4 regions of the Jeotgalibacillus malaysiensis genome follow, and region 2 is predicted to be linked to each of the others. Evidence: riboswitches for the same ligand, from Rfam matches in the RefSeq annotation. Region 2 holds a riboswitch; each other region holds the start of a gene.
What was found. A riboswitch is a leader RNA that binds a small molecule or an ion and turns the genes downstream of it on or off. The one in region 2 is predicted to bind S-adenosylmethionine.
Positions count from the first base shown of each region.

Region 1: it holds a riboswitch for S-adenosylmethionine, as region 2 does, so the genes downstream of both, metK (methionine adenosyltransferase) here and LG330_RS16740 (sulfite oxidase-like oxidoreductase) in region 2, are expected to answer to the same signal.
Region 3: it holds a riboswitch for S-adenosylmethionine, as region 2 does, so the genes downstream of both, LG330_RS05645 (Na+/H+ antiporter NhaC family protein) here and LG330_RS16740 (sulfite oxidase-like oxidoreductase) in region 2, are expected to answer to the same signal.
Region 4: it holds a riboswitch for S-adenosylmethionine, as region 2 does, so the genes downstream of both, LG330_RS05490 (methionine ABC transporter ATP-binding protein) here and LG330_RS16740 (sulfite oxidase-like oxidoreductase) in region 2, are expected to answer to the same signal.

Region 1 covers NZ_CP085252.1:2,410,515-2,416,490, forward strand. The annotation lists gene LG330_RS12870 (potassium/proton antiporter) at 1-523, shown strand, start outside; gene LG330_RS12875 (DNA topoisomerase 3) at 563-2,671, opposite strand; gene metK (methionine adenosyltransferase) at 2,985-4,184, opposite strand; SAM riboswitch class I at 4,343-4,483, opposite strand; gene pckA (phosphoenolpyruvate carboxykinase (ATP)) at 5,020-5,976, shown strand, end outside.
Region 2 covers NZ_CP085252.1:3,219,574-3,225,549, reverse strand. The annotation lists gene LG330_RS16750 (2-hydroxy-3-keto-5-methylthiopentenyl-1-phosphate phosphatase) at 1-123, opposite strand, end outside; gene LG330_RS16745 (2,3-diketo-5-methylthiopentyl-1-phosphate enolase) at 128-1,345, opposite strand; SAM riboswitch class I at 1,423-1,535, opposite strand; SAM riboswitch class I at 2,138-2,257, shown strand; gene LG330_RS16740 (sulfite oxidase-like oxidoreductase) at 2,332-2,994, shown strand; gene mtnK (S-methyl-5-thioribose kinase) at 3,010-4,224, shown strand; gene mtnA (S-methyl-5-thioribose-1-phosphate isomerase) at 4,221-5,270, shown strand; gene LG330_RS16725 (sugar ABC transporter substrate-binding protein) at 5,505-5,976, shown strand, end outside.
Region 3 covers NZ_CP085252.1:992,068-998,043, forward strand. The annotation lists gene LG330_RS05630 (DUF4242 domain-containing protein) at 24-551, shown strand; gene LG330_RS05635 (acyl-CoA dehydrogenase family protein) at 617-1,669, shown strand; gene LG330_RS05640 (SRPBCC family protein) at 1,748-2,200, shown strand; SAM riboswitch class I at 2,294-2,399, shown strand; gene LG330_RS05645 (Na+/H+ antiporter NhaC family protein) at 2,471-3,844, shown strand; gene LG330_RS05650 (L-lactate permease) at 4,169-5,956, shown strand; gene LG330_RS05655 ((Fe-S)-binding protein) at 5,963-5,976, shown strand, end outside.
Region 4 covers NZ_CP085252.1:960,091-966,066, forward strand. The annotation lists gene LG330_RS05475 (M20 family metallopeptidase) at 1-730, opposite strand, end outside; gene LG330_RS05480 (MetQ/NlpA family ABC transporter substrate-binding protein) at 743-1,558, opposite strand; gene LG330_RS05485 (methionine ABC transporter permease) at 1,574-2,224, opposite strand; gene LG330_RS05490 (methionine ABC transporter ATP-binding protein) at 2,214-3,242, opposite strand; SAM riboswitch class I at 3,378-3,484, opposite strand; gene LG330_RS05495 (ASCH domain-containing protein) at 3,926-4,384, opposite strand; gene LG330_RS05500 (cation diffusion facilitator family transporter) at 4,545-5,471, opposite strand; gene LG330_RS05505 (ArsR/SmtB family transcription factor) at 5,491-5,796, opposite strand; gene LG330_RS05510 (hypothetical protein) at 5,920-5,976, opposite strand, start outside.

The DNA.
Region 1 (5,976 bases), 810 kb from region 2:
TGTTGCAGGAATGAAATACAAAATGAAAGAACGGATTTTTATTTCCTGGGCCGGATTACGTGGTGCAGTACCAATCGTACTCGCTACGTTCCCAGTTGTAGCAGGCCTTGAGAACGGACAGCTGTTTTTTAACGTTGTGTTCTTTATCGTTTTGACATCAACACTCCTGCAGGGTTCTACGATTTCCTATGTAGCAAAAAAGCTGGACCTTGTCGGACCTAAAAAAGATACACCTCACCATTCGCTCGAGCTCATATCGATCGGGAAAGCGAATGCAGAAATGATCCAGTTTCATACGAACCGGGATGTGGAGATTGTTGGCAAAAAGCTGAAGGAATTAAAATTTCCCCACCAGGCTACAATCAGTGCGATCGTCCGTAACGATCAGCTGATCAGTCCTTACGGTGAAACACAGATTAAAGCAGGAGACTTTCTTTATATCCTTGTAAATACAAAGCATAAGGATGAAGTGAAGAGACTGCTTGAAAAAAAGAAAAACCCGCAGAAAACTGCCGGCAAATAACAGAAAGCGGATGAGGTGCGATGCACTCATCCGCTTTTCTTATTTAAACACCATTTCAATCTTTCCGTCCTTCAACATCAGCCGGGCACTGAACGTTTTACCTGCTTTACTTTTAAATCCTTTAATCATCCCTGTTTGACCTTTTTCACAAAGCGCTTTGATCTGCACATCTGAAATTTTCTTTTTTAATAATATTTTTGGAAGCGTCTGTCTGCAGCCCTGCTTGTAGTCACTGCATCCAAAAAATCCACCCTTATCGACCATAACGCCTTTTTTACACTTTGGACAAATTGGCATGACAGATGACTTCTTCTGAGCAGACCCTGCGGACGCTTTAACATTCCCCATCTGTTTCGGCGCTTCAGTAATCATATGCTGAATAAATTTTGCAATATTATTCAAAAAGGCCTCCTGACTGCCTTCTTTTCTGCCGATTTTCTTTAAATAGGTTTCCCATCTGGCTGTCATTTCAGGACTGCTGAGCAGCGTTCCGCCAATGACTTGACAAAGGGTCACACCTTTCTCTGTTACAGTGACAGTATTTTTGGTCACGTTGATATACTGCTGTTTTTTCAGCGTGTCGATAATAGATGCCCGCGTTGCCTCTGTGCCAATCCCTTCAACTTCCTTCAGCATGGCCTGATCCTGTTCATCCTCAAGCATCTTCCCTGCCGTTTTCATCATCGTAATCAGCTGTCCCTCTGTATACGGCTTGGGCGGCTTGGTCATATCATCCTTTATATTCACGACAGATGCGATCACATCCCCTGTCTTTAATGGAGGAAGTATCGTATCCTTTTTAGCGTTTTCGCTGAATAGCTCTTTCCATCCGCGCTTTTTTTCAACTGTTCCTTTTACACTGAAAATGAGCCCCTGAATGTCCACATCCACCTGCGTTTCTTCATAATGGTAATCCTCATGGAACATCGCAAGCGTACTGCCGAGAATTTCGTTATAGATATTCTTTTCCATCGGCTTTAGCTTTTCAATTCTGTCTTTAGTCAGCACTTTCTTCGTTGGAATGATCGCATAGTGCTCCTGCACTTTACTATCCTGTACATATTTTGGCCGCGGCTTCGGGTGCGCTGTCTCAAAAGTAGCGCCAGCAGCGGCTTTCATTGATTCAAGCTGACCGGACAAATACCGGAATTCACTCATTGTAATGAACTGACAGTCTGTTCGTGGATAGGATACAAGCTTTTTTTCATATAAATCCTGTACGGTTTTCAGCACGTTTGAAGGACTGTATTTGTATCGTCTGTTCATTTTTGCCTGAAGTGAAGACAGACTGTGCAGACTCGGTGCCTGCATTTTCTTCAGCTTCTTCTCAGCCTTTACGACTGTTCCTTTTAACTCGGCTCCATGTTCAATTCTGTGCTGTTTGAGCGTCTTCTCTGCTTCTTCCTTCTTTTTAAAAGTAGTACCATGCTTAGTCTGAAATGCCTTTCCGCTTTCTTTATGATCAGCAAGCAGTTGAAAAAACGGCTCTGGTTTAAAGTTTTCAATTTCATGCTGCCGCTGCCAGATCATATAAAGCGTTGGTGTCTGAACACGCCCGAGACTGAATGGTCCGTCGACACCTCTTTCTTGTAAAAGGAGCGTGTAGAGCCTCGAAATATTCATACCAACAAGCCAGTCACTTACCTGTCTCGTCTGCGCTTCATCATATAATGAAAGATAATCATCACCATTACGCAGCTCCTGAAACCCTTTTCTGATGACGTCTTTTTCAAGCGAGTTAATCCATAAACGCTTAGTCGGCTTATGCATCATGCCTGCCTGCTCTATAATGGACCGTGCGATATTCTCCCCTTCTCTGTCACTATCAGTTGCAACTACAATCTGATCGGCTTTTCTGAGAAGCCCTTTGACAATATTGAATTGCGCACGCTTCGCATAAGGGACGGTGAATTTGAATTCTTCCGGGATCATCGGCAGCGTATCAAGCTTCCACTTCTTCCATTCCGGTTTATATTTCTGAGGCTCTTCAAGTGACACTAAATGTCCGAAGCCCCACGTAATCGCCGCTCCTCCCGGGAACAGTGAATCTTCTATATGAAAATAACCATCTGTTTTTCTGGATGTTTGAAAAGCATCTGCATAGCTTTTCGCCTGTGAAGGTTTTTCTGCGAGAATGACTGTAAACAAAGGAATTCCTCCTAGTATTGGTCCGAAGCATCAATCGGGGATTTGTGACCTTATCATATCATGGGACGGGTGAGATGGCGAACACTTATTCTGGTGTGGCATGATCGTAGCGTTGGTTCGAAGAATTTTCGCTAGTGGTTCGGAAAATACATGCTATTGTTCAGAGAATAACTGTTGATGTTCAAAGAATAAACATGATGCTTCATAAAATCTCGTGACATGTTCGCAGAATCGTGTAATTTGACCTATGCCCAACCCATAAAAAAATCCAGAATATATCATGGAAGATATATTCCGGACCGTTTCATTCCTATTATGCGTTTGCACCCTTCTTCAAAGCATCAGCTTTATCTGTTCTTTCCCATGGAAGGTCAAGATCATTACGGCCGAAGTGTCCGTAAGCAGCTGTCTGTTTGTAGATCGGACGGCGAAGGTCAAGCATTTTAATGATGCCTGCAGGACGAAGGTCAAAGTGATTACGGATCAGATCAACAAGTGTATCCTCTTCCACTTTACCAGTTCCAAATGTGTTAACAGAAATTGATACAGGCTGTGCTACGCCGATTGCGTAAGCAAGCTGTACTTCACATTTATCAGCAAGACCTGCAGCAACGATGTTTTTCGCTACGTAACGTGCAGCATAAGCACCTGAGCGGTCAACCTTTGTTGCATCCTTACCTGAGAATGCACCACCGCCGTGACGAGCATATCCTCCGTACGTATCTACGATGATTTTACGGCCAGTCAGACCTGCATCTCCCTGAGGTCCTCCAATAACAAAGCGGCCAGTCGGGTTAATGAAGTATTTCGTATCTTCATCGATTAGCTCTGCCGGTACAACGTGATTAATCACATGTTCCTTCAGGTTACGCTGAATACGCTCAAGGCTGACTTCCGGATGATGCTGCGTTGAGATAACAATTGTATCTACGCGCACCGGCTTGTCATTTTCATCATATTCAACTGTTACCTGTGTCTTACCATCCGGACGAAGGTAAGGAAGAATATCTTCTTTACGCACTTCAGTCAGACGGCGTGACAATTTGTGTGCAAGTGAGATTGGCAGTGGCATCAGTTCAACTGTTTCGTTATTTGCATAACCGAACATAAGCCCCTGATCGCCTGCACCGATTGATTCGATTTCAGCATCAGTCATCTGGCTTTCACGGTCTTCTAGTGCACGGTCAACTCCTGCTGCGATGTCAGGTGACTGCTCATCAATTGAAGTTAGTACTGCACAAGTATCCGCATCAAAACCATACTTAGCACGTGTATAGCCGATTTCTTTAATCGTTTCACGCACGATCTTAGGGATATCTACATAAGTAGAAGTTGAGATTTCTCCCGCTACCAGAACAAGTCCGGTTGTAACAGAAGTTTCGCACGCCACTCGGGCATTCGGATCATCTTTCAGTATTGCATCAAGAATTGAATCAGAAATCTGATCACAGATTTTATCCGGATGTCCCTCAGTTACGGACTCGGATGTAAATAAACGACGTTTTACAGACATATAAGTCTCCTCCTTGTGAAGCAAATAGTCGACGGTACTCATTACCCTTAGAGATCGAACGTTAACCTACAAGATCATCCAAGTTTCGGCATAAAATAAAAGAAACCTCTCCTCAAATCACGTTCATGAGGAAAGGTTCATAATCAGTTCGCCTTTCACTCTTATCGTTCAAGACACACGTCTTGCTTCAGGTTAGCACCTTCGCTCCAAATGTTTGGACCGCAAAAGCATCATGCTTTTTTGCGGAGCAGGTTGCTGGGTTTCATAGGGCCTGTCCCTCCACCAGCTCGGGATAAGAGTATCCGTTCAAAAAACTATCATACGGAAATGAATGTGTAATGTCAATCATAATATACAATTATAGATGAGAAGTTTAGTGCTTATTTAAGTTGGCTGATGATTTCCGCTTCAGGGGGACGCTTTCCGCGGCCGGGCGGTGAGCCCGCAGGCTTCGCCATGCTCGGTCTCACACGTCCCTTCCTGCCGCAGGAGTCGCCCCCTTACGCTGCAATCATCATCTGTGCAGAAAAAAATGGGCATTATTAAAATGATTGATTTAATATCCACAGCGTTGATCGCAGTAGAAGGCGGCGACTCCGGGACGATTAGTTGGAAGCTGAGACCCCACAGCCGAAGGCGAGGAGGTCTAATGGAGCCACAAAACGGCTCATCCAGGAAAGCGTCCGCCTGAAACGGAGATCAGACGCCAGATTATTAAATTTAAACTAAATAAGAATTTTTAACGAAATCGCCAATTAGTATAGACTATTCATTTGAATGTGTTATACTAATTTCGAACAAAGGTGAATGACTTACTGAAAAGGTGGGAGATAACATGACAACAATCCGAAACACTTCAGAATTAAAAGAACTATTAATGAGCGAACGCGTGAATAAGAACCTTTCTGTACCTCAGCTTGTGGAGAAGGTATTAATGAGAGAAGAAGGCACATTAACTTCTACAGGCGCTGTAAGAGCTGAAACAGGTAAATACACCGGCCGCTCACCTAAAGATAAATTTATTGTGGATGAAGCCTCTGTACGTGACAAGATTGACTGGGGTAAAGTTAATCAGCCGATCTCTGAGGATTCATTTGACCGTTTATATACGAAAGTACTGAACCACCTTGGTGAAAAAGAAGAAGTATTTGTTTTTGAAGGGTTCGCAGGAGCTGATGCTGCTTCCCGCCTTCCGATCCGTGTAGTGAACGAGCGAGCATGGCATAATCTTTTTGCTCACCAGCTGTTTATAAGAGCTCAAAAAGGTGAAGCGTGGACGAGTCAGAATGAAGCGCCGTTTACAATTCTTTCTGCTCCATCTTTAAAAGCTGACCCTGAAACAGATGGTACAAATTCTGAAACATTTGTGATTGTATCATTTGAACAGCGCACGATTTTAATCGGGGGCACGGAATATGCAGGAGAAATGAAAAAATCCATTTTCTCAGTGATGAATTACCTGTTGCCACAAAATGACATTTTACCAATGCACTGCTCAGCAAACGTTGGGGCAGAAGGTGATGTTGCATTATTCTTCGGACTTTCCGGCACTGGTAAAACGACGCTTTCAGCAGACGCTGACCGCAAGCTTATTGGGGATGATGAGCACGGCTGGTCTGATAATGGCGTATTTAATATTGAAGGCGGATGCTACGCAAAGTGCATTAACCTATCAGAGGAAAAAGAGCCGCAGATTTTCGATGCGATCCGATTTGGTTCAGTACTTGAGAATGTCGTGCTTGACCCTGAAACACATGAAGCTGACTATGATGATTCTTCATTAACTGAAAAT
Region 2 (5,976 bases):
CTGGGAAAGAATCTGATCTTTAATCGGCTCCCAGCCCGGTGGATCAAAGTGCTGCATGATGGAAATAATGTTGTCGGATTTTGTAATCGTGCCATCAAAGTCACAAAAAATTACGCTCGGCATGCGCTCACCCCCACAATGCAAGTGCCTTTTCAAGCTCGGCTGATTTAGCAGCAGCGTCTTCTAAAGTGCCGCCGGCCTGCACTTCAGCGATCGCATCACGGAACGCTTTAGCCCCGGCTGCCGCACCACCCGGATGACCATGGATCCCGCCGCCTGCATTAATAATGGAGTCTTTACCGAAGTCCTCAATCAACTGAGGCACTAACCCCGGGTGAATACCTGCTGATGGCACAGGGAATGCACGCTTCAGGCGGCTGTCAGAGGTAAGTGCATCTCTGATTGCAAATGTCTCAGCTTTTTCCATCGCCACACTGCCATATGGAGAAGGGAATAGCACGAAATCTGCACCCGCGAGACGAAGCAGTTTACCGAGCAGCACCTGATTAGAAATCCCGTAAAGCGGTGAAGCCGTAAAAGCGCCGGATACAGCAGGATGCGCCATAATCGGTACATCGATATACGGATCCTCAGCCAGACTCTGCAGTGTATCAAGCCCGTAAGCGAATACGTTAAACAGAAGTGCATTTGCGCCCAGCGAAACTGCTTTTCGTGCCTTTTCTTTTAAATCAAATGTTCTTCCTGAAAGATTCACTGCATATAACGTGCGGTGACCTGTGCGCTCATATTCTTCATTCAGCACCTTCACACCACGGCGGATCCGATCCTCAAAAGGTGTGAGCGGATTATCAAATAAAATCTCATCATCCTTTACAAGGTCAACGCCACCTGCAGCCTGTGCGCGCAATTGTTCTTCAAAAAGATCTGTTCCACGTCCGATCATGCCCTTAAAAATACTCATCAGCAGCGGGCGATCGTGTACGCCAAGCTTATTTCTGATTGATTCAATCCCGAACTGTGGACCGGGGAACTGCTGCTCAAGTGCTTCATCAAGTTCAATATCAACAAGCTTTACTTCACCATCAAGTGAAAGCTTTCCAAAAATTGTGGTCAGGATTGCCGGAATATCAGCACTGAAATTTGCTGCCGGATAGGCGATTTTAATCAGTCCAGCCTTACGCTCACCTAAGTGGCCGGCTGCTGCTGAAGGTGACGTTTCACTGACAGCAACAACCTCACCCTTATGCTTTTTCAATTGCTCCTGATCAACCGCCGGCAGGTCCGTCCATGAACCGACCGTCAGTCCAAGTGCGATAGACTCAGCCTTTTTATCTAAATTTCCTTTTGCATCATGTACAAGATAAGTCGCTGTAATTTTTGACATTATAGACATCCTTTCAAAAAACAGAAATGAAAAATCCGCTCCCAAAGAGGAAGCGGACATCTAAATGAACGTTCTTCCTCTTATCCTTCAGCTGTCGCTGTGAGAATTAGCACCTTGAATCAGCGGTAAATCGCTGAAACAGGTTGCCGGGTTTCATCGGGCTCGCCCCTCCACCTGCTCTTTATAAGAGTTTATACGTATTCGGTTGGTTTTAAAATCATGTACCGAATTATGTCAGAGATCTTCAAAAACGTCAAGCCGATTTTTCAGAAAATTATATTATTGTGCTTTTAGTTTATGAGTAATATTGTGTTTGTCTCATATAATTTGGCGGGTGATTTCCGCTTCAGGGGGACGCTTTCCGCGGCCGGGCGGTGAGCCCGCAGGCTTCGCCATGCTCTGTCTCACCTGTCCCTTCCTGCCACAGGAGTCGCCCCCTTACGCTCCAATCACTCGCTGTGCAGATATCAAGAATTTTTTACAAACTAAAAAGTATGAGAAATAATTGATCAACCAACTATATATACTTTTTAAAGATAACTAAGCTGTTGACCGGAGTGTAAGGCGGCGACTCCGGGACGATTAGTGGGAAGCTGAGACCCCGCAAAGCGAAGCTTGAGGAGGCTCAGCAACCACCGTCCGGAAAGCGTCCGCCTGAAACGCAGGTCAACAGCGGTTCCCAGAAGCCCTCAAAAATAATTTTTAAAAAACTCATTGACAAAACGTCACTCTATTCCGTAAACTTGCAATTATGAATTCGAAATAACCAATAACAACCAACTACATATACCACTCTTATCGAGAGTTGGCTGAGGGAATTGGCCCTATGAAGCCCGGCAACCGGCCCGCTGTATACATTCAGCAGGGACACGGTGCTACATCCAACAGACGTAATGGTCTGAGAGATAAGAGGTCGAATCAGTCTAATTCTGCCTCTTTCTATCTTAGAAAGGGGCTTTTTATTGTTTAAAAAGGAGCGTGAAACAATGGGTAAGGCAGAACGGTTGAAAAAAGCACGGCCGCCGGTACAGAAAAATACACACGAGGGCAGACTCCCGCCAGGTCAAACGCTGACAGAAAAATTTCCGATTCTGCATGAAGGCGAGGTCCCTGAATACAATCTTGCTACATGGGATTTCACGCTGTTTGGTGAAGGTGTAACTAAAAAGAAATTCACATATGACGAGCTCATGCAGCTGCCGCAGACGACGGTTGTAAAAGATATTCACTGCGTCACAAGGTGGTCGCGATTTGATAATGCTTTTACAGGCGTCACAATCAGAGATCTGCTGAAAGACTTTGAAATTCCTGAAGGCACGAAGCACGTTATGATTTATGGAGATCATGATTATGAAGCCAACTTACCACTTGAGGATCTATTAAAAGATGACATTCTGCTCGCTCACTCCTTTGAAGGAAAGCCGCTGACAGCGAAGCATGGTTATCCATTCAGACTGGTCGTACCGCATCTGTATTTCTGGAAGAGTGTGAAGTGGATCAGAGGAATCGAGTTTTTACAGGAAGACCGCCCGGGGTTCTGGGAGCGTAACGGATTCCATAATTACGGTGAAGTATTCAGAGAAGAACGTTTTTCAGGAGAGGACTTAGACATTCCTAAAGATGAGTGGCATAAAAAAGAATTCGATTAAAGGAGAGGAACGTTAATGACAAATGTACGTGAGCATGTGTATGAACCATTTACTGATCAGAGTGTCCTCGTTTATTTAAAAAATAAGGGACTCATCACTGATAAAGAGCAGGTAACGTGTAACGAAGTTGGAGACGGGAATCTGAACTACGTGTTTATTGTGAAGGATCTGAAAACTGACAAATCACTCGTTGTGAAGCAGGCGCTGCCTTATGCAAAGGTTGTCGGTGAAAGCTGGCCGCTCTCGCTAGACCGTGCACGCATTGAACGTCAGGCACTGCAGGAAGCAGCAAAATATGTACCGGCGCTTGTACCGGAAGTATTTGATTATGACGATGACTATGCAGTAACGGTGATGGAGGACCTGTCAGATCATGTGATTCTCAGAAAAGGACTGCTTGAAGGGAACTTCTACCCCCACATTTCAGCACATATTGGCTCATACCTTGCAGAAAATCTGTTCAACGCCTCTGATGAAGCACTTGGACCGGTTGAAAAGAAAAAGCTTGCACGCCAGTTTGTAAATCCTGACCTGTGTGACATTACTGAAAAGCTCGTTTTCACAGATCCTTATCAAAATGCTGAATCGAATTCCTACCCTGAAAGCCTTCAGGAAGTAGTGGAGTCACTGTGGCAGGACGATCGTCTAATCTTTGAAGTCGCAAAATTGAAAAAACAATTCCTCACTGAAGGAGAAACATTGCTTCACGGAGACCTTCATACAGGCAGTGTGTTTGTAACGGAGGAGTCTACAAAAGTGATTGACCCTGAATTTGCATTTTATGGTCCGGCAGGATTTGATATCGGTGCATTCATTGCCAACCTGACGCTCAACTATATCGCACAACAGGAAAGAGCGGATGAAAATAAGCGTACTGAAATCAGTGAGTACCTGCTTGAGGCAATTGAACAGACGTGGGCAGTATTTGAAAAGCGCTACCGCGAGCTGCTGCTTGAAAAAGGGTTTGAAGAAAGACAGCGCACTGATCAGTATGCAGATTATGTGCTTGAAAAGATCTGGCAGGATACGCTCGGATTTGCCGGCTGTAAAACGATCCGACGAATCATCGGACTGGCGCACGTTGAAGATATCGATGGAATTGAAGACGAAGCGGGCAGACTGCAGGCGCAGCAGCGTGCGATTGAAACTGGCAGATCACTGATTTTTAACCGTACAGTATGGCGTTCACCGAAAAGCCTGACTGCTTATCTGAAGGGGCTGGCAAAATGACAAACTTTATTAAACCGGTCATCTGGGAAGGCGGTGCGATCCGTCTGTTGAATCAGCAGAAGCTTCCCGGAGAAGTGGAATATATCTTTTTAAAAACGATTGAAGATGTATGGGACAGCATTACGCAATTAAAAGTAAGAGGCGCGCCTGCAATCGGTATTACTGCTGCTTATGGCCTTGCTTTATGGGCAAAAACCAGCGGGCTGACTGAGCCAGGTTTGTTAAAAGCAGAACTTGCTGTAAAAGCAGCTTATCTCAATTCATCCCGCCCGACTGCTGTCAATCTTTCCTGGGCGCTTCAAAGATTACTGAAATCAACTGAAGAAGAAAACTCTGCTGCAAAAGTGATTGAGCGTCTTGAAACAGAAGCGATCCTGATTCAGCAGCAGGATGAGGAAACGTGTAAGCGCATTGGGGAGTACGGCTTTTCGCTGCTTCCTGATCATGCAACGGTTCTCACGCACTGCAACACTGGCGCAATTGCAACGTCGAAATACGGAACAGCACTCGGCGCGTTTTATATCGCAAAAGAACGCGGGTCTGACATTCACGTGTATGCAACTGAGACAAGACCTGTTTTACAGGGAGCCAGACTGACTGCATGGGAGCTTCAGCAGGCAGACATTGACGTCACGCTCATCACAGACAATATGGCTGCACACGTGCTCCGAACAAAAAACGTCGACGCGATTTTAGTCGGGGCAGACAGAATTACAGCCAATGGAGACACAGCAAATAAAATCGGTACATACGGACTTGCCATTTTGGCAAAAGCCCACGGTATCCCATTCTACGTCGCTGCACCGCTCTCCACCATTGATCTCGAGACAGCAACAGGAGACGACATCGTCATTGAAGAAAGACACGCAGAAGAAATCACCCATATCGCCGGCAAACGAATCGCACCCGAAGACATTAACGTATTCAACCCTGCATTCGACGTCACACCACACGGTTTGATCTCGGGCATCGTAACCGAAAAAGGTATCGTCAGAGGAGATTATCAGACGAAGCTAAAAGCATTATTTGAAGGAGTAACGGTTTAATTTATTTGTTTGTTAAAATCCATTGTTATACTTCCACAGCTGAAGATTGGAGTGGAGGGCGGCGACTCCTGCGGGATGTGACGGACAGCTGAGACCCCGGAAGGCGTAGCCTGAGGAGGCTCAGCGCCGTCCCCGCGGAAAGCGTCCGCCCGAAACGGAAATCTACAGCCAGCTTATATAGATCACTTATACATTTGAGCTTTACCAAATTAACCTTTTAAAGGAGTGCAGAAAATGAAAAAAGGACTTATTTTACTCTTACTATCACTAACACTCATCCTTGCAGCATGCACAGACCAGCAGCCTGCTTCGCAACAAGAGGAAGCACCGGAAGAAGCAGTAGCAGAAGAATCGACTGAAGCTGCAGAAGAAACAGAAGAAGTATCATCTGAACAAACCACACAGGCAGGCGATGCAGACATTCCGGCAGCAGTAGACAAGCCGCTTAAAATTGCAGCCATTATGGAATTCTCAACAGGTACATTCGCTTCACAGTACGTAAGCGGACTTGAAGCACAGGTTGAAAAATTTGGCGGAGAAGTACAGATCTACAACGCAAACAACGATCTGTCACAAATGGCGAATCATCTTCAGACAGCGATCAATCAGGGCGTTGATGGAATCCTGATCGACCACGGCCGTGCAGAAGCACTGAATCAGGGTGTAGAAGAAGCGCTTGAAAAGGGCATTCCTGTTGTGACATTTG
Region 3 (5,976 bases), 1.4 Mb from region 2:
TTTTTAAAAAAGGAGCGGATAAAATGAGTTTATATCTAGTGGAATCAACGTTAAAAACAGCAATCAGTCAGAAGGAAGATTTTGAAAAAGAAGTGTCATCTTTGAAGTCTGCATTTGCCTCTCAGAACATTAACCTGATTGAAGTTCAGGTGTCTAAAGACTTCAGCCGAGTATTCTACATTTTTGAAGCAGAAGCAGCTGACCAGCTTGAATCATTACTAAAAGAACATGACCTACAGATTGATCTGTTAAAAGAAGTCAGAATCGTCGGGAAAGATCTTGATGAAGTGAAGAAGGAAGCAAATAACGTGAATTACCTTGTTGAATGGAACCTTCCTGAAGACCTGACGATGGATCAGTATTTAGCGCGCAAAAAGAAAAATTCAGTGCATTACGCAGAAGTACCGGAAGTATCATTTGCAAGAACGTATGTATGTGAGGACATGTCTAAGTGTCTCTGCTTTTATGATGCACCGGATGAAGATGCAGTTAAGCGTGCACGTGAAGCAGTGAATACACCACTTGATTCAATTACAGAAATCAACAAGTAACAATCATCTCCGGGTATGGAGTCCCGGAGATTTTTCACAGGATCAATCAGACAGGAGGCAGACACATGCTGAAGGAAAGCACTGAGGTTGAAAAGATTGTCAGACCTTTAATTGCAGATAAATTAAAACCTCATGTAAAGAAAGTGGATGCAGAAGCATTTTACGCAGAAGAATATTTAAAAAGCCTGGGCGGAGCCGGTTTATTGAATTCTCCGGGTCATGTAGCAGCGGAAGTCGTTGCGAAAGAAATGACAGTGGTAGAAGAAACGGCAAAAAGCTGTATGACAACTGCTTTCAACCTCTGGTGCCATTTAGCTTCTTTGACATATGTGCGAAGCAGTGCAAATAAAGAGCTGAAGGATAAACTGCTGAGACTGCTTGAAGATGGCTCTACGCTTGGAGCAACAGGGCTTTCCAATCCGATGAAATCCTATGCAGGTCTTGAAACACTCCACCTGAAAGCTGATAAAACAGATGATGGATATATCCTGAATGGGAGCCTGCCCTCAGTGTCTAACCTCGGCTCAGACCACTGGTTTGGCATAGTCGCCTCAACTGATCAAGGCAATGAGGTAATGGCGCTCGTCTCATGTGGAATTGAAGGATTAATAATGAAAGAAAAAGCAGAATATCTCGGTGTGAACGGCAGTGCAACATATGCCTGCCAGCTCAAAGACGTTCATATCCCTTCGACATATATCATTTCAGAAGACGCATCAGAATTTGTTAAAAAGATTCGTCCATACTTCGTACTTTATCAGATCCCACTTGGATTTGGTGTGACTGATGCCTCCATCAAATCGATTGAAAAAGCTTCAGCAAAACAAAATGGAGCAAACGCCTATCTATCTGTACAGGCAGATGAACTCGCCGAAGAGCTTGAGAAGCTGCGTAAACGTGCAGATCATTTGGTTAAAGACATTGACTGGTCAGAGATTTTAAAGGTTCGCCTTGAAGCAGTTAAGCTGACTTTAAAAGCCGTACAGGCAGATATGCTTCATAACGGCGGTCCCGCTTACCTTCAGAAAAGCCACCCGGCAAGAAGGCTCAGAGAAGCATACTTTTTTGCCAATCTTACCCCCACTATCAGACATCTTGAAAAAATGCTCGCGAACTAATCAAACGTCGTCAATCGGCGTTTTTTTATTTGTAGTAAAATAGAAACAGTAAAGCATTTTCAGAAGGGAAGGATATATATGATTACATGGAATGAAGAAACAGTGATCAATGCTAATATTGAACATGTGTGGGAATTATTTAAAGACAGGAACATTAAAAGGATTATGCCAAAGGTCATTTCACATGAACTTGTGGAGGGTGAGGAAACAGCGGCTGGCGCAAAGCATCAGCAGACCTACGGTGAAGGAAAACGTGTTGAAACCTATATTGTACATACCCTTGCCTATGAAGAACATGAGGAAGAGAAATATAAGAAGGTTAACTTCGTATTGGGTAAAGCCTTTGACACGACATTTTCATTCAGACTGCTAAAAGAAAATGAGGAGCAGACAAGACTCATCTATGAAGGGGAAAACAAAGGAGCTAACTTTGTCGGGAAAGCGATGCTGAAGCTTGCCGGCAAAAAGCAGGATAATAAAGTTGTGCTCGAGTTCCTTGAGAGAGTAAAGAACGAAGCTGAAAGCGTCTGAAGTGTGATTGAATATTCTCAATTTAACTGATTCTGTTGACTTATCCGACTGAATCACTTATATTTCTACAATCATTAAAAACTTTATAACATCTTCTTATGATGAGAGGCGGAGGGACTGGCCCTTTGAAGCCTCGGCAGCAGACTCGCCATTTGAGTACTGTGCCAATTCCAGCAGGCGTCTGCCTGAGAGATAAGAAAAGCTGTTTGCTTATTCAAGCCTCTTCTTTTTCTTATTGGAGAGGTTTTTTTGTGCCCAAAAACCTCTCCAATGTGTACTTCAACCCGAAATGGGTACATTTTGCAAGACCAGGATACGAGACTATTTCAGGAGGCTATGAGAATGAATCAGGAGAATATTCAGAGCAATCCGCTCGCACTTATTCCGTTTGGCGTATTTATTTTACTTTTTATCGGATCAGGTATTATAACAGGAGACTTTTACTTCATGCCTGTATTGGTTGCGTTGTTTACAGCGATTTTAGTCGCCATGTTGATGAATAGAAAAACAGATTTTCAGACGAAAACAATGCAACTGGCTAAAGGCGGGGGACATCCGAACATTATTTTAATGGTGGTGATCTTCCTTTTAGCCGGTGCGTTCGCTTCAGTCGCAGAAGGTGCCGGTGCTGTTGATTCAACGGTTAACCTTGGACTTTCACTGCTGCCGCAAAATCTGCTGATTGTTGGTCTGTTCGTGATTGCATGCTTTATCTCTATTTCAATGGGGACATCTGTTGGAACAATTGTGGCACTGGCGCCAATTGGACTCGGACTGTCAGAGCAGACCGATATCGGCGTGGCGCTTGCGATGGGTGCAATTGTCAGTGGTGCAATGTTTGGTGATAACCTGTCAATCATTTCTGATACAACGATTGCAGCAGTCCGTACGCAGGGAACAAAAATGAAGGATAAATTTAAGGTCAACATTTTTATTGTTTTACCTGCAGCAATTATCACAGCGATCATTTTCGGTGTATTGACTAGTGGTAACAGCGCTTCTCTTGATGGGGATAACCCGTATAATTTAGTGCAGGTACTGCCTTATCTGGGCGTATTAATTTTTGCTGTTGCCGGGGCAAATGTGATTCTTGTTTTACTCGGCGGAATCATTTTTGCAGGAATTGTTGGACTGGCGCTCGGCGAGTACGGCTTTATGGACTTGATTGGACTGATTGGAGACGGCTTTACAAATATGCAGGAGCTTGCGATGATCGCAATTCTGCTTGGTGGACTTGTAGAGCTGATCAGAGTAAATGGCGGAATTGAATTCCTGCTTCAATCAGTAACAAAGCGCGTGAAATCAAAAAAAGGTGGAGAAGCAGGGATCGCCGGTCTCGTTGGAACAGTAAACCTTGCTACAGCTAACAACACCATTTCGATTATTACTGCAGGACCACTCGCAAAACAGATCGCAGATGAGTACGGAATTGATAAACGCAGATCAGCGAGTTTACTGGATATTTTCTCAAGTTCAGTGCAGGGCGTGATCCCATACGGCGCACAGCTTCTCGCCGTTGCAGGTGTCGCAGGGATTTCCCCGGCTGAAATTGTACCGTACTGTATTTACCCGATTCTGATTGCACTTGCCGGTGTAATAGCGATCGCGATTCAGTTTCCAAGATTTAAAGAGAAAAGTGCATAGTTATTGGTGTAGTGGAACACCCCGATTCAGTGGAGATGCTGCGTCGGGGTGTTTTTTGTGTGCGAAAGGAAGTTGGCGTAGGTCAAATGACACTATTTCCTGAAAGGCATTTGAAATTTTATGAACCGCATATGTTATCTCCTGAACAATGCATGTTATCTCCTGAACCAGTACCTGCACTACACACAACCCCCCCACCAAAAACCCCCTTGCAAAATCCACCCTCATGTAATAACATTGAAAGCACTTACATATAAGGTCATCTGATGACCTTATGACACTAATGCAGAACAAAGGGATTTTACGAAAAAGGGGATGGTTGTGATGGCGCTTGGGACGCTGGCACTGTTTGCTTTAGTGCCGATTTTAACAGTATTGGTTTTTCTCGTGGTGTTGAGGTGGCCTGCGAAGTATGCGATGCCGCTTGCGTTTGCTGTAACAGTAGCGATGGCTTTATTTGTCTGGGATGTACCGGGTAACCAGATTGCGGCTGCGAGTACAAAAGGGGTCGTAACAGCACTTGAAGTGTTGTTCATTGTATTCGGTGCCGTACTGATGCTGAATACGCTAAAGGAAAGTGGTGCAATTCAGACGATTAGACAGGGGTTTATTGATATTTCACCTGATAGGCGGATTCAGGCGATTATTATCTGCTGGCTTTTCGGTTCATTTATTGAAGGGGCATCAGGTTGGGGAACGCCTGCAGCTGTACTTGCGCCGCTATTAGTGGCAATTGGTTTTCCTGCGATGGGGGCAGTTATGGTAGCACTGATTATCCAGTCGACGCCGGTTTCTTACGGGGCTGTTGGTACACCGATTCTGATCGGGGTGTCATCAGGGCTGACAGGATCAGATGCTGTAAATGCCGAGGCTTCAGCGCTTGGCGTGAATTTTAATGAATACATACAGATGATCGGCGGTCAGGTGGCGATTTTTCATGGCATCGTCGGACTGCTGATTCCGCTTTTTATGGTCATGATGCTGACATTTTTCTTTGGAGAGAAGAAATCTCTGAAGGCTGGAGCGGAGGTATGGAAGTTTGCATTATTTGCAGGACTTGCTTTTACGATTCCTTATGCGCTTGTGGCAAATCTGCTTGGTCCTGAGTTTCCGTCATTATTTGGCGGGCTGATTGGTCTGGCGATTGTGGTGCCGGCTGCGAAAAGAGGATTTCTTTTACCGAAAACGCAGTGGGATTTTCCACCGGAGTCTCAGTGGGACCCTGAATGGACGGGTTCGCTTAAAGCAGACAGCTTAAAGCCTGCCAACGTTTCACCTTTTAAAGCATGGTTCCCGTATATTCTGATGGGGCTTCTGCTTGTGTTAACACGTTTTGGCACGCTGCCGTTTGGCAATTGGCTGAAGACACTTGAGCTGTCTGCATCCGAAGTATTCGGCACGCAGATCTCAATTGTGAGTACGCCATTATTTTTACCGGGATTTATTATGATATTGATGTCTATTATGGGGTATTTCCTTTACAGTATGAATAAGGAAACTTATGGAACAGCTGTAAAAAATACGACAGTAATGATTATCAGCGCTGCACCGGCACTACTTTTTGCGGTCCCGATGGTGCAGGTATTTATTAATTCAGATGTTAATGCAACAGGATATATGAGTATGCCCCTCGTGCTTGCTGAAGCGGTATCAGCCATGGTGGGTGAGAACTGGCCGCTTGTGGCACCTGCTATCGGGGCACTCGGTGCGTTCGTTGCGGGAAGTAATACGATCAGTAACATGATGTTTTCCATGTTCCAGTTCGGCACAGCTGAAAATGTCGGCCTGACCCCGGGCATCATTGTAGCGCTTCAGGCAGTCGGCGGTGCAGCAGGAAATATGATCTGCGTGCACAACGTAGTAGCAGCATCTGCGACAGCAGGACTGATCGGAAAAGAGGGTGCACTGATAAGAAAAACGCTGATTCCGACTGCTTACTATGTCATCTTTGCAGGCGCAATCGGGTATATCGCATTAAATGGACTTGGCTTTAACATCGGAACAATGATCGCAGCGCTCGTTGTATTGACTGTCATTTCGATCATTGTAAAAGGACTGCGTGAAAAGGATACGTCACAAGTTGAAGTCAGACAGCAAAAATTTGGAGGTTGATTGGATATGAAAGTTTCACT
Region 4 (5,976 bases), 1.3 Mb from region 2:
AACGTGCTTTGGCGTAAGCGGGGACAATGTTTGGTGCATCCCCGCCATGCGTAATAATGCCGTGGATTCTTACATCAGGTGTAACATGCTGTCTGAGTGAATTAATGCCATTGAAAAGCTGAAGTACGCCTTCTAATGCATTTGCACCGTCATGCGGCGATGAAGCAGCATGTGCAGGTCTGCCGATAAATTCAAAATCAAGTGGGTCAACTGCAAGGCTTGTCGTTGTCAGTCCATTACGGTAAGAAGGGTGGATCATCATCGCTGCATCCACATCTTTTAAGTAACCCTCACGAACAAAGCTGCCTTTTGCACTGCCGTTTGGTCCGCCTTCTTCAGCAGGTGTACCAAGAACGACAACTGTGCCACCGGTTTCTTCTATAATAGAAGCTACACTAACGGCTGCGGCGATGCTTGCCGTGCCAATAATGTTATGGCCGCAGGCATGCCCGAGTCCTGGAAGTGCATCGTATTCTGCTAAGAACGCAATAACCGGTCCCGGCTTGTTGCCTGATTTAGCAGCATAAAATCCTGTTTCGTGACCGGCTACGTCTTTTTTAACAGAAAACCCTGCAGCTTCAAGATGGGCAGTCAGCTCTTTTTGCGCAAAATACTCTTCATTTCCGATTTCAGGACGTTCGTGAATCCGGTGGCTGGTTGCAAGATAATGCTGTCTGTTCTGATCAATATGCTGGAGAAGATCCTGCTCAAAATTGGTCGAGATACTCATACAAAGCGCCTCCTAGTAATTTGTAAGTTCTTCTAGTGAAACAAATGTCGGAATCATTCCACCGTTATATTCGTCCTCAATGAATTGTGCAACATCTTCCTGCTGATAAAGCTCTCCAATACGCTGATACACTTCATTGTCCTGATCTTCAGTACGGCTTGCGATGATATTAATGTAAGGTGTTGCTGTATCACTTTCACGGAAAATCGAGTCGTCAACAGGACTGAACCCTGCATCCACTGCAATCCCGTTATTAATAATTGATGCATCTACATCAGGCAATACGCGCGGTGTCTGACCTGCAACGATCGGTTCGAGTGTGATGTTTTTCGTGTTTTCTGTAATATCTTCAGGTGTGCCTGTTAAACCGGCATCATCGCTTAGTTCAATCAAGCCTGATTCTTCAAGAAGCAGTAGTGCACGTCCCAGGTTTGTCGCTTCATTTGGTACGGCAATGGTTGCGCCATCCGGTAATTCTTCTACAGAATCAACTTTTTCTGAATATAGCGCCATTGGTGCAATTACTGTAGAAGCAATTGGTGAAAGATCCAGTTCACGGTCCTCAATGAATTCATCGAAATAAGAGATTGTCTGGAAAGCGTTAAGATCAATGTCTTCTTCAGCTAACGCAATATTTGGCTGCACATAATCCGAGAAGCTGACAATTTCGATTTCAATATCTTCTTCTGCAGCTTTTTCAGCGACAAAATCCCAGATGCGCGTATCTGATCCGCTGACTCCGATTGTGACTGTTTCGCTGTCACCGCCGCATGCTGCGAGAAGTGTAGCTGTTGATGCAAGTACAAGTGTTCCAATTGTTTTTTTCATGTTGATTTCCTCCAATTAACTACGTCTGATTTTTTTAGATACGATATTTCCTGTTGTCTGAAGACCCTGAACCATCACGACCAGTATGCCGACTGTGATCAGCATCACGGCTGTATCAAAACGCTGGTAACCATATGTGATTGCCAGATCTCCAAGACCTCCGCCACCAACGGCTCCAGCCATCGCAGATGCGCCGACTAGTCCGACCGTTGCAATCGTGAGTGCCAGTACAAGTGAACTGAGTGCTTCCGGAATTAAAAATTTGAAAATAATCTGCCCCGGAGTTGCACCCATTGCTTCAGCAGCTTCAATGACACCTTTGTCTACTTCAAGCAGTGAGTTTTCAATCAGTCTTGCAATGTAAGGTCCTGCATAAAAGACAAGGGGCACAATTGCTGCAGCTGTACCAATTGAAGTCCCGACAATTAATCTTGTAATCGGTATGATGGCAACCATCAGGATAATAAATGGAACTGATCTGAATACGTTAATGACTGCATTTAAAACATTAAAGACAGCCAGGTTTTCAAGTAAATGTCCTTTTCGCGTCACAACAAGCAGAATGCCGAGCGGGAAGCCGATCAGTGATGAGAAAAGGAGTGAAAATCCAACCATCGCAAGTGTTTCCCACAGTGCTTCAATAATCTGATCTGTATTAACCAGCATGCTGTGCCACATCCTTTACATAAACGTTTTCCTGTTGAATATAGTGAAGTGCTTTCTGGATATCAGACTGCCTGCCATCAAACTCAACAATGAGGTTGCCAAATGGAATTTCCTGCAGCTCAGTGATATTGCCAAAGAGCACATTTACATCAAGGTTAAATTGTCTCGAGACCCGTGAAAGGAGTGGAGACCCGGTAGATTGACCGGTATATTGAATCCGGTACACATTTTTAAAGTTCTTTTTCTCCAGTTCCTTCACAATGCTGTCAGGCAGTTGGTCGTTCATCACTGACCGGACAAAACGTTTCGTTGTCGGATGCTGAGGGTTTGTGAATACCTCAAACACTGTGCCTTTTTCTTTAATAATTCCTTCTTCGATGACGGCAACTTTATCACAAATCTCACGGATCACTGTCATTTCATGTGTAATGATTAAGATCGTAATGTTGTACTCTTTGTTGATTTTTTTTAACAGATCCAGAATAGACTGTGTCGTCTGTGGATCGAGTGCCGATGTTGCTTCATCGCATAAAAGAATGGATGGATTCGTTGCAAGTGCACGGGCGATTCCGACACGCTGCTTTTGACCGCCTGATAATTGATCAGGATATTGATCTGCTTTATCTGCAAGTCCAACAAATGCGAGTAATTCCTCAACACGTTCACGAACCTTTTCTTTCGGCTCGCGTGTCAGTAAAAGGGGAGTAGCCACATTGTGGTACACCGTTTTGGAATTCAGCAGGTTGAAATGCTGGAAGATCATCCCGATATCTTTTCTAATCGTTCTGATTTCCTGTTTTGAATGCTGATTTAAGTCTTTTCCATGGATCAACACTCTTCCTTCTGATGGTTGTTCAAGCCAGTTTACGCAGCGAATCAGTGAGCTTTTTCCGGCCCCGCTGAAGCCAATCACCCCATAGATTTCCCCTGTTTCCACTGTAAGGTCAATTCCTTTTAACGCATGAACCGCTTCTTCGCCTTCACCATACGTTTTCTTCACATTCTCAAACTGTATCATCGGAATCCTCCTTTAAATATAAGTTAACTGGGAAATTTAATCGGATTTAATCAAATATCCTTCCCCGGCAAGTGTTTAAGGAATAAAAAAACCTCTTCCTGATAAACAAGAAGAGGCTGCATAACGCAAACACTCTTCTCATCTATCAGGCATAACGCCTGCTGGAGTTGGCACGGTGCTTACTAAGTAAGTCCGCTGCCGAGGTATCAAAGGGCCAGTCCCTCCACCTCTCTGGATAAGAAGAAATCGTTCTATTCAAATGATGTTCCTTACTTTACTATGCTGGAAAAGGGAAGTCAATAGATGTGAAGAATATTATTTTTAAAAAGTTTTTATAGTAAAATTTTCACAAACACTTAGATTAAAGAATTAAGTGCATAATGATCTATCTATACAGTAAATAATTGTGGCCAAAAACATAGAAAATTAATTGTTCAAGGTGAGGAGGAGTAAAATTGATTAAATGTATGATATTTGATTTTGATGGCCTGGTATTTGATACAGAGACTAGTGAAATTGAATCATTTAAAAAGCTGTACAGAAAATATCAGCTAACGTTCCCTATTGAAAAGTGGATGGAGGGGATCGGAAGCACTTTGAAGTTTGATCCATATGAATCCCTTATGTTGAGCTTTCCGGAAGTTAATAGAGAAGCGTCTCACTACACTCTGATTTTTCTCAAATTAGAACTTGTTTCTTACATACACAAGCTCAAACCGCTCACAAACCAACATGATATCTTCCGTATACGCAAGTCCGACCTCACTCAATTCTTTTCTGAAAAAGCGCTCATGTGCTTCTTTCCAGTAGCTGTACGTTCTGTCACCTTCACCCTCTGCAATTGCAAATTCTTCAGGGACTTCATTCATTGGCATAAGATCCACCTGAGATGTGCGGATAATTGCTAAAGGCTCATCCTTACTGCTGAGAATAATGCTGTAATCATCTACTGCCGGCAGCGGTTCATTCTCAAGTTCATAGAAAATAAGGCCCGAGCAGGTTGCTGTTTTGATCCCGTCAATAACTAACTTCGCCAGGTAATCAGGTGTCTCACCAAATTGCCAGGCAGTCACTGATGATGGCTGTTTTTTACACTGAGCGATCCAAAAATCATTCCAGTATTTCATTGATGCTGCATTCATATTCATTCTCCTAAAATTTCAACATTCAGATTAATTATAGCATTATAATGTTAATCGCGTTTTGGGGACAGGCTTGAAAAGCTTCAGGTGAAATCTGTCCCTGCCGTGTACATATGATGTGCACACTAACCTCCGTCCCCAGTATGCACATGAATACTCATCAGTGCACATGTTCCTTCTGATGACAGCACATCACCGTCTCATCATGCGGATGCGCCTCATCCTCAAGCTGAATGGTCACGTGACCGATCTTTTCATGAGCAAGTTTATGTTCAATTTCCCGCAGCAGCTCCTGACATTCATTGATGGAAAGGGTGCCGTCTACAACTGCGTGGCAGGAGAGGGCGTTATTGCCGCTTGTGATTGACCAGACGTGCAGGTCATGGATGTCTTTGATCCCGCTGACACTATTAATTGTTGCAATCACCTGCTCCAGGTCAACATTTTCAGGTGTGCCCTCCATCAGGACGTGGATGGAATCCTTCGACACGCGCCAGCCGCTGATACATACAAGCACTGCGACAATCACGCTTGCAAGAGGGTCTGCCCAGCCCCAATTAAAGAAAATAATCAGCAGAGCGGCTGTCACAGCACCGACTGATCCAAGCAGGTCACCAAGCACATGAAGAAATGTGGCACGGAGATTCAGGTTATCTTTTGTATCACCTTTACGCATCAGCAGCCATGCCACTACAACGTTGACAACCAGCCCAAGTGTAGCAATAACCAGCATTCCTGTTGACGCAATTTCCGGCGGATTACTAAAACGCTGAAAAGCCTCATAAAAAATATAGAGTGCAATCAGTACGAGTGTTACACCGTTAAATACAGCCGCTAAAATTTCAAAACGTTTGTATCCATATGTTTTATGACGGTCAGCCGCTCTTTCTCCAAGTGTAAAAGCAAGCAGTCCAACACCGAGTGAAATTGAATCACTCAGCATATGGCCGGCATCTGAAAGAAGGGCGAGACTATTTGTCAGAACCCCCCCGATAGCTTCGATAATCATGAAGCTTGTTATGATGATAAAGCTGATTAACAATGCTTTTTTATTCGATGTATGCGCATGATCATGTCCGTGTCCCATTATCATTCCTCCATCATACTTAATGGCGAGCGTGCTTAATCATCTGTTCAAGTATATTCATTACATGTTCGTCATCATGTGAATAATATAAGGTCGTGCCTTCACGGCGATACTTTACGAGCCTGAGGTTTTTTAAAAATCTCAGCTGATGTGAGACAGTCGATTGCTTCAGACTCAATGCTTCAGAAATGCCGTTTACTGAGTATTCATTCACAAAAAGCAGGTGCAGGATCCGTATTCTTGTCGGATCACCAAGCGCTTTAAATGTCTGTGAGACGACAAACAATGTTTCTTCATCAAGGTTATTCACGTGATCTGTATCCAAAAGAACACCTCCTGTATCGTTATGTGTATATATGATTATATATTCATACATTAAAATATTACAGAAGCTTTGTCAATGAGATTGAAAAAGGTACAACCTTGTATACCAGGCTGTACCTCAAAGCTATAGAAAAAACAAAATATATCCCTGCAGATAAACCTGTACCATCAGATAAAACGC